DNA from 2 places in the Rhodobacter lacus genome. Region 2 is predicted to be linked to the other one. Evidence: riboswitches for the same ligand, from Rfam matches in the RefSeq annotation. Region 2 holds a riboswitch; the other holds the start of a gene.
The links. Region 2 has a riboswitch for thiamine pyrophosphate ahead of thiC (phosphomethylpyrimidine synthase ThiC). Riboswitches for the same ligand answer to the same signal wherever they lie in the genome.
Positions count from the first base shown of each region.

Region 1 (4,262 bases), 220 kb from region 2:
GCTCGACGCGGGATGAGGCGTCGGAACGGAAAAGCTCAGCCATTCCCCGGGGGAGGGGCGCAAGCCCCTCACTCACAGAGTGATCATTCGCGACGAGGGATGTTCAGGTGCGTCGCGAAGCACGCTTGCATATTCGCTTCATGTTCGATCAGATCAGACAGTCGCCAGCGCGTAACGCCGGGACCGACTTTCCGTGCTTTCGGAAAGTCGCCGTTTCTTTTCCACCGATAAATCGTGTCAATGGAGACGCCGTAGCGCGCGGCAACTTCATCGACCTTCAGATAGACTTCGTTTGCTAGCGACTGTGAGCTCAATGAGCTTCTCCGGTGCTGCATTCGGTCGCTGGCGGGCTTCATCTCAGATTGCAGAGAACGGTTACGGCCTTCACCCGCCAACCGCATGCACAGAATCCCCACCTTGAAACTTCACACCAAGCGTGCGCGAAATGTAGCCCAGAACGAGGGCGACGCACTAGTGCGATGAAGCACTTCATAGAAAAATACTTTATTTCAGGGAATTAAGTGGTGCCCAGAGCCGGAATCGAACCAGCGACACGCGGATTTTCAATCCGCTGCTCTACCAACTGAGCTATCTGGGCACTCCGCATCTTGGCTCTCGCCAATCCGCTTTTGGTGGGGGGTTAGTAGACGAGGGCGTGAGGGCTGTCCAGAGGGTTTTGTCGATTTTCTGAAGAATTCAGCGGCCTTTGCACAGGACCAAATCACGCAGGGAAAAGACGCCGTCTCCGGTCTCTCTCAGCCCTCGAAACGCGGGCGGCGCGGCGCTCTCCCGCGCGCCCAGTGCCTGCTTTTCACAGTGCCTGCTTTTCACAAAATTACAAAGCCCGGCCTGAACGGCGCCCACCCAAGGCCGCCCATGCCCGCCGCCCCATGCCCCCGGCGCCGCGCCAGGTTGCCCCCGCCTACTGCTGCATCGCCCTGACATATTCCATGAGCCGCACCAGCCGCAGTGGCGTTGGTGTTTCCACGCCGTCGCCGCTGTCGTAAAGCACCGTCGGCCCCTCCAGCATCGGCGCGAAGGGCGGCATGTTCCCCGCTTCGGCCCCGATCAACTCGCCATGCGCCTTGTGGCCGACGATCTTCGACATCACCCGCGCCTCGGGAAAATTCCCGTCATTCATCATTGTCAGATCCGCGAGCGAAACCGGGCGCAGGTGCAGCTCCTGCGCAATCGGGCCGGGCTCCCCGCCCGTGCCATGGCAGCCCGCGCAATAATCCTGATAATCCTGCGCGGCGGGCGGCAAGCCTTGCGCAAGCGGCGCACAGGCCGCGAGCCCGGCCAGCACCAGCGCGAAAACCGTCAGATCAACACGCATCGTCCCCTCCCTTTGCCCCATCTTCGCACCTCCGCCGCCCCCGCGCCGTGATCGAGCGCAAATCACCTTTTCTCTTGCGCGATGGCGCGTTTTGCCTATGGTCCGGTTCCACCTCGGGGTGCCCGAAAGGCTGAGATGCGCTTGCGCGAACCCGTCGAACCTGAACCGGTTAAGACCGGCGGAGGGAAGGTGCCGGCTCTCCCGGACTGACTCCGCTCGTCAAGCCATTGGAGAGAACGATGAAGAAAACTCTGATGCTTGCGGGTTGCCTTGTCGCTGCGAATGCTGCTTTCGCCGCGGACAAACCCGTGCTCACCGTCTACGCGCCCGATTATTTCACCTCCGAATGGGGGCCCGGTCCGGCGATCGAGGCGGGCTTTGAGGCGCAATGTGGCTGCGATCTGCGCTTCGTTGCGGGCGATGTGCTGCCGCGGCTGCTGCTTGAGGGCGCAACGACCGAGGCGGATGTGGCGATCGGGCTCAACACCGATGTCACCGCGCGCGCGCGTGCAAGCGGGCTTTTCGCGCCCCATGGCGAGGATCTTTCCCGCCTTACCATGCCGGTCACATGGGAGGACGAGACCTTCCTGCCGTTTGACTGGTCCGAAGTCGCTTTCGTCTATGATCGCACCAGGCTTGCCAATCCGCCGCAGTCCTTTGCCGAGCTGCTCGACGCCCCCGCCGATGCCTTCAAGATCGCGATTCAGGATCCGCGCGCCTCGACCTCGGGGCTCGCGCTGCTCCTCTGGGTGAAGCATATCTATGGCGACAAGGCGGGCGAGGCTTGGGCGAAGCTTGCCCCCAAGGTGCTCACCGTGACGCAGGACTGGTCGCAAAGCTACGGGCTTTTCACCGATGGCGAGGCCGATATGGTGCTGAGCTTCACCACATCGCCCGCCTATCACCTGATCGCCGAGGGCGATGACACCAAGGCCGCCGCGATCTTCCCCGAGGGGCATTACTTCTATGCCGAACTCGCCGCGCAATTGAAGGGCTCGAAACACCCCGAACTCGCACAAGCCTTCATGGATTACATCCTCTCAGACGCGTTCCAGGGCATGATCGCAACCGCGAACTGGTCTTATCCGGTGATCGAAAAGCCGGGCTTCCTGCCTGAGGGCTTTGCCGCCCTGCCGCGGCCTCAGACCTCCTATTTCTACCCCGAGGCGGAGGCCGAGGCCTTGCGCGGCCCCGCAGTTGAGGAATGGCGCGCGAATTTCGGCAAATGATCCCGGCAGCACTGGCCGCAGCGCTTGTTGCGGCCCTCGTGCTTGCCCCCCTTGGCGCGGTGATCTTTCGCGCCGGGGGGCTGTCGGCACTCACACCCTCCGACCTTGACGCGCTGATCTTCACGCTTTGGCAGGCCGCGCTCTCCGCGGTGCTCAGTTGCGCGCTGGCGATCCCGCTCGCCCGCGCCTTGCACCGCCGCCGCTTTCCGGGGCGCGGCGCCTTCATCGCGCTTTTGGGGGCGCCGTTTTTATTGCCCACCATCGTGGCGGTGATGGGCCTTTTGGCGATCCTCGGCAGGCGCGGCCTTGTGAACGGGGCGCTTGCCGGCCTCGGGCTGCCCGAGATCTCGCTTTACGGGGCGCAGGGCGTTGTTGTCGCCCATATCTTTCTCAACCTGCCCCTGGCGGCGCGGATGCTGCTTCAGGGCTGGCAGGCGATCCCGGGTGAACGGCTCCGGCTCGCGCTCGCGCTCGGTCTGCCCCCCGCCGCGCAGGCGCGCCATCTGGAACGACCGATGCTGCGCGCGGTGCTGCCGGGCGCCTTTCTCGCGATTTTCCTTGTCTGTGTCAGCTCTTTTGCTGTGGCGCTCACCCTTGGCGGCGGCCCTCGCGCCTCGACACTCGAGGTGGCGATCTATCAGGCCTTCCGCTTTGATGCCGATATGGGGCGCGCGGCCACGCTGTCTTTGGTGCAGATTGCGCTGGCACTTGCCGCGCTCGGCGCGGCCTCGCGGCTGACCCTGCCAAGCACCTTTGGCGCCGGGCTTGACCGCGCCGCCCCCGTTGCGCTGGCCCCCGCGGGGCGTCACCGGCTCAAGGACGGGGCCGTGCTCGCCCTCGCCGGAGCCTTCCTGCTGGCCCCGCTTTTTGCGATCGCTCTGAAAGGCATCGCCGAAATTCCGGCCCTTCCCGCCTCGGTCTGGCAGGCGGCGGCAAATTCGGTCACGGTCGCGCTTGGCGCGACCCTGCTCACGCTCCTGCTCGCGCTCCCGCTCGCGCTCGCCAGCCCGCGCACCCGCTGGGCCGAACCCGTGGCGATGCTGCCGATGAGCGCCTCGGCGCTTGTGCTCGGCACCGGGCTCTTTTTGCTGGTGCGGCCCTGGATCGCCCCCACCGCGCTCGCCCTGCCGGTGACGATGCTCGTCAATGCCACGCTGACCCTGCCCTTCGCCTTGCGGCTCCTGCTGCCCGAGGTGCGCAGCCTGCAAGCCGATTATGACCGGCTCGCCGCCAGCCTCGGGCTCACCGGCCTCCCAAGGCTCAGGCGGCTCACCCTGCCGCGCCTCGCCCGCCCGATCGGCTTTTCCGCCGGAATCGCGGCTGCCTTTTCGATGGGCGATCTGGGCGCGATCACGCTTTTTTCAGATGGCCGCAGCCAGACCTTGCCGCTCGCCCTTTACAGCCTGATGGGAAGCTACAGGATGGAGGCGGCGGCTGGCGCCGCCTGCCTTCTGATGGCGCTGACCTTTGGCCTTTATGCCCTCTTCGACCGGATCGGAGCCCATGCTGACCCTCGATAAACTGCGGATCACGCAGGATGATTTTGCACTTGAGGCCGATTTCCGCATCGCGCCCGGCGCGCGGGTGGCGGTGCTCGGCCCCTCGGGGGCCGGCAAATCCACGCTGCTCACGACGATTGCGGGCTTTCTGGCGCCGCATTCTGGCCGGGTGCTCTGGGCGGGCGAAGACATCACGCC
Region 1 is NZ_JBHUIX010000004.1:239,918-244,179, forward strand. It holds gene ACFSM0_RS04615 (hypothetical protein) at 1-16, shown strand, start outside; gene ACFSM0_RS04620 (helix-turn-helix transcriptional regulator) at 84-401, opposite strand; tRNA gene ACFSM0_RS04625 (tRNA-Phe) at 523-598, opposite strand; gene ACFSM0_RS04630 (c-type cytochrome) at 923-1,336, opposite strand; TPP riboswitch at 1,441-1,540, shown strand; gene ACFSM0_RS04635 (thiamine ABC transporter substrate-binding protein) at 1,576-2,565, shown strand; gene ACFSM0_RS04640 (ABC transporter permease family protein) at 2,541-4,085, shown strand; gene ACFSM0_RS04645 (thiamine ABC transporter ATP-binding protein) at 4,069-4,262, shown strand, end outside.
Region 1: it holds a riboswitch for thiamine pyrophosphate, as region 2 does, so the genes downstream of both, ACFSM0_RS04635 (thiamine ABC transporter substrate-binding protein) here and thiC (phosphomethylpyrimidine synthase ThiC) in region 2, are expected to answer to the same signal.

Region 2 (4,262 bases):
CGCCCTCACGGAACTTTTCCGCCATCTTCTGCATGCCCGCCTGCTGCGCCTCGGCACGGATGTCGTGGCTGATGCGCATGGAGCAGAATTTCGGCCCGCACATGGAGCAGAAATGCGCCACCTTGTGGGCCTCCTTGGGCAGGGTTTCATCATGCATCGACCGCGCCGTGTCCGGGTCGAGCGACAGGTTGAACTGATCTTCCCAGCGGAACTCGAACCGCGCGCGGCTCAGGGCGTCGTCGCGGAGCCGTGCGGCCGGATGCCCCTTCGCCAGATCGGCGGCATGGGCGGCAATCTTGTAGGTGATCACCCCGACTTTCACGTCGTCCCGGTCGGGCAACCCAAGGTGCTCCTTGGGCGTCACGTAGCACAGCATCGCCGTGCCGAACCATCCGATCATCGCGGCGCCGATGCCGCTGGTGATGTGGTCGTAGCCCGGTGCAATGTCGGTGGTCAGCGGCCCGAGCGTGTAAAAGGGCGCCTCGCCGCAGGTGCGGAGCTGCTTGTCCATGTTTTCCTTGATCTTGTGCAGCGGCACATGGCCCGGCCCCTCGATCATCACCTGGCAATCCTTGGCCCAAGCGATCTGCCTCAGCCCGCCCAGAGTTTCCAGCTCGGCGAATTGCGCCGCATCATTGGCATCGGCGATCGAGCCCGGGCGCAGCCCGTCGCCAAGGCTGAACGCCACGTCGTAAGCGCGGGCGATCTCGCAGATCTCGTCGAAATGCTCGTAAAGAAAGCTCTCGCGGTGATGGTGCAGGCACCACTTCGCCATGATCGCGCCCCCGCGCGAAACAATGCCCGTCACCCGGCCCACCGTCATCGGAATCATGTGCAACCGCACCCCCGCGTGAATGGTGACGTAATCCACCCCCTGCTCGGCCTGCTCGATCAGCGTGTCGCGAAACACCTCCCAGGTCAGGTCTTCGGCGATGCCGCCCACTTTCTCCAGCGCCTGATAGAGCGGCACCGTGCCGATGGGCACCGGGGAATTGCGCAAAATCCATTCACGAATGTTGTGGATGTTATGGCCCGTGGACAGGTCCATCACCGTGTCCGCGCCCCAACGGATGGCCCAGACCATCTTCTCGACTTCTTCGGCCATCGACGAGGTGACGGCAGAATTGCCGATATTGGCGTTGATCTTGACAAGGAAGTTGCGCCCGATGACCATCGGTTCGGCCTCGGGGTGGTTGATATTGGCGGGGATGATCGCCCGCCCCCGCGCGATCTCGTCGCGCACGAATGCGGGCGTGATGAAATCCGGGATCTCGGCGCCAAAGCTCTCGCCATCGCGGGCGAGCGCCGCTTTTGCGGCTTTGCGCCCAAGGTTTTCGCGGATGGCGACGAATTCCATTTCGGGCGTGATGATCCCGGCCCGGGCATAGGCCATCTGCGTCACCGCACGCCCCTCCAGGGCCCGGCGCGGCGCCGGGCGGCGCGGGAATTCGGGCGTCAGCCGCGCGCCTTCGGCAAAACCGGTATCCGCGGGCTCGACATCGCGGCCCTGATAGGTCTCGGTATCGCCCCTTGCGGCAATCCAGGCCGCGCGCAAACGGGGCAAGCCGCGGTCAATCGCGATCTCGGCGTCCGGGTCCGTGTAGGGGCCGGAGCTGTCGTAGACGGTGACGGGGGGCTCTCCTGCCGTGGGGTGCAGGTCGATCTCGCGCATCGGCACGCGGATCTCGGGGTGGTGCTCGCCCGCGTGCCAGACGCGGCGGGAAGCGGGCAGCGGGCCCGTGGTAACGGTTGGGGTCAGGTCTTTCATCGGTCGGAGCCTCCAGAGCTCAAGGCGTTGGAGACCCAGTTCCGCGTCGAATGGGAGGGCCGGGATCGGATGCTTCCCCCCACGAAGACGTGGTCGGGGCCCGCGCGGCCAGTGCACCATCCCTACGCCAGTGTGAACTGGATCAGGTTCATCGGGTCACTGCGCTGCGCGGCTTGGGGCCGGCCAGCAGTATCTCAGCCTCTTGTCGAGACCCCCCGGGTGAGGGCTTCAGAATGGCGCTTCGGGGGGGAAGTTGTCAACCGGTGCCGTCTGCGCAATGCGCGGTTCACATGGCCCGCCCGCCCCTGCGCGACAGCGCCAACTTTGGCCTTGGCCGTCTGAATCTGCTCCGCTTCGGCCAAAATCCGACTGGCTCGACGGGCCGCCCTTGGCCCGCGCACACCAGATATGCAAAGGGCGCCCTCAGGGCGCCCCATATCCTGACCATCCATTCCCGCCGCCGGCCCCGGTGCTCGATGTGCCCGATCGGGCCACAATCCGACCCGGATCTGGAGCCTCAATGGGTCCAGTTCGCGCGGCGGTTGGATTGGAAATTCTCACCATATCCCATGGCACGCACATTGACGGCGCGCTTGTGTGCGCCCGTCACGGTATAGTCGATCCCATGGGTCTTGGCGTAATACTCCGCCGCCTCACGGCTCTCGAACTTCAGCCGCACCTGGCTTTGCGTATCGGCCGAACCGGTCCAGCCCATCAAAGGGTCGAGATCCCGCGCCTCGGCCGGAAGGAAATCGAGATACCACAGTTTCGTTTTCGCTTGCCCGGATTGCATGGCGTTGCGGGCAGGCTGATAGATACGCGCGCGCATGGGACCCTCTTTGTTGACACCTTGTTGTAGCGCCTCCCGGCAAAAACGCAAGTGCTGCATACCATTGTGTGCCGAACTCGGCAGAGCGTCAGGATGCGGGGAGGGATGCTACCGGCCGGGTTTGGGGAGCGAGGGGGTGGGGTGGTGCCCCGGCCGGTAGCCAATGCTGCTTGCCTGGACAACATGCAAAAAACGGCGCAAAAACTCAAGCGAAATTGCAACTCAAACTATTGATATGCATCGCAAATTTGAGCATTTACCTTAACCTGTTCGTAACCTCTTCGACAAGGCCTTGAAAGAGAACGAAAAGGGACCGACATTGAGGCCTGCCCGAGGAGGCCCCATGCCCCACAACAATGACAACCGCCCCGTAGACCGCCCCGATGTGCTCACCCGCCCCAAGCTTGAGGGCGGCAAGCGCTTCGTGATGAAGACCGAGTTTTCCCCTGCGGGCGACCAGCCCACCGCCATTGCCGAGCTATCGGCCGCGGTGCGTTCGGGAGAGCGCGATCAGGTGCTGCTCGGTGCGACCGGCACGGGCAAGACCTACACGATGGCGAAAGTGATCGAAGAGACCCAGCGCCCCGCCATCATCCTTGCGCCCAACAAGACGCTCGCCGCACAATTATACGGAGAATTCAAGGGCTTCTTCCCCGACAACGCGGTGGAATACTTCGTTTCCTATTATGATTACTACCAGCCCGAAGCCTATGTTGCGCGCACCGACACCTATATCGAGAAGGAATCGATGATCAACGAGCAGATCGACCGGATGCGCCACTCGGCCACCCGGGCGCTGCTGGAGCGGGACGATGTGATCATCGTTGCCTCGGTAAGCTGCATCTATGGCATCGGCTCGGTCGAGACCTATTCGGCGATGACGCAAGACCTGAGCGTGGGCGGGCTCTACGATCAGCGCAAATTTCTGGCAGACCTCGTGGCGCAGCAATACAAGCGCCTCGATGCCGCCTTCCAGCGCGGCGCCTTCCGCGTGAAGGGCGACACGGTCGACCTTTGGCCCGCCCACCTTGAAGACCGCGCCTGGAAATTCAGCTTCTTTGGCGAGGAGCTGGAAGCGATCACCGAATTCGACCCGCTCACCGGCGCGAAGACGAACAGTTTCGAGCAGATCCGAATCTACGCGAACAGCCACTACGTGACCCCCCGCCCGACGCTGCAGCAGGCGATCAAGTCGATCCGCTCGGAGCTCGCGCAGCGGCTCAAGCAGCTCACCGGCGAGGGCAAGCTTCTGGAGGCGCAACGGCTTGAGCAGCGCACCAATTTTGACATCGAGATGCTGGAGGCGACGGGCGTGTGCAACGGCATCGAGAACTATTCGCGCTATCTGACGGGGCGCAACCCGGGCGAGCCGCCCCCGACCCTTTTTGAATTCATTCCCGACACGGCGATTGTCTTTGCCGATGAATCCCACGTCACCGTGCCGCAGATCGGCGGCATGTATCGGGGCGACTACCGGCGCAAGTTCACGCTCGCCGAACACGGTTTCCGGCTGCCGTCCTGCATGGACAACCGCCCGCTCAAATTCGAGGAATGGGACGCGATGCGCCCGCAATCGGTGTTCGTGTCCGCCACCCCGGCCGCATGGGAGCTGGAACAGACGGGCGGCGTGTTCACCGAACAGGTGATCCGCCCCACCGGGCTTCT
Region 2 is NZ_JBHUIX010000004.1:17,296-21,557, forward strand. It holds gene thiC (phosphomethylpyrimidine synthase ThiC) at 1-1,768, opposite strand, end outside; TPP riboswitch at 1,870-1,996, opposite strand; gene ACFSM0_RS03535 (ETC complex I subunit) at 2,286-2,597, opposite strand; gene uvrB (excinuclease ABC subunit UvrB) at 2,941-4,262, shown strand, end outside.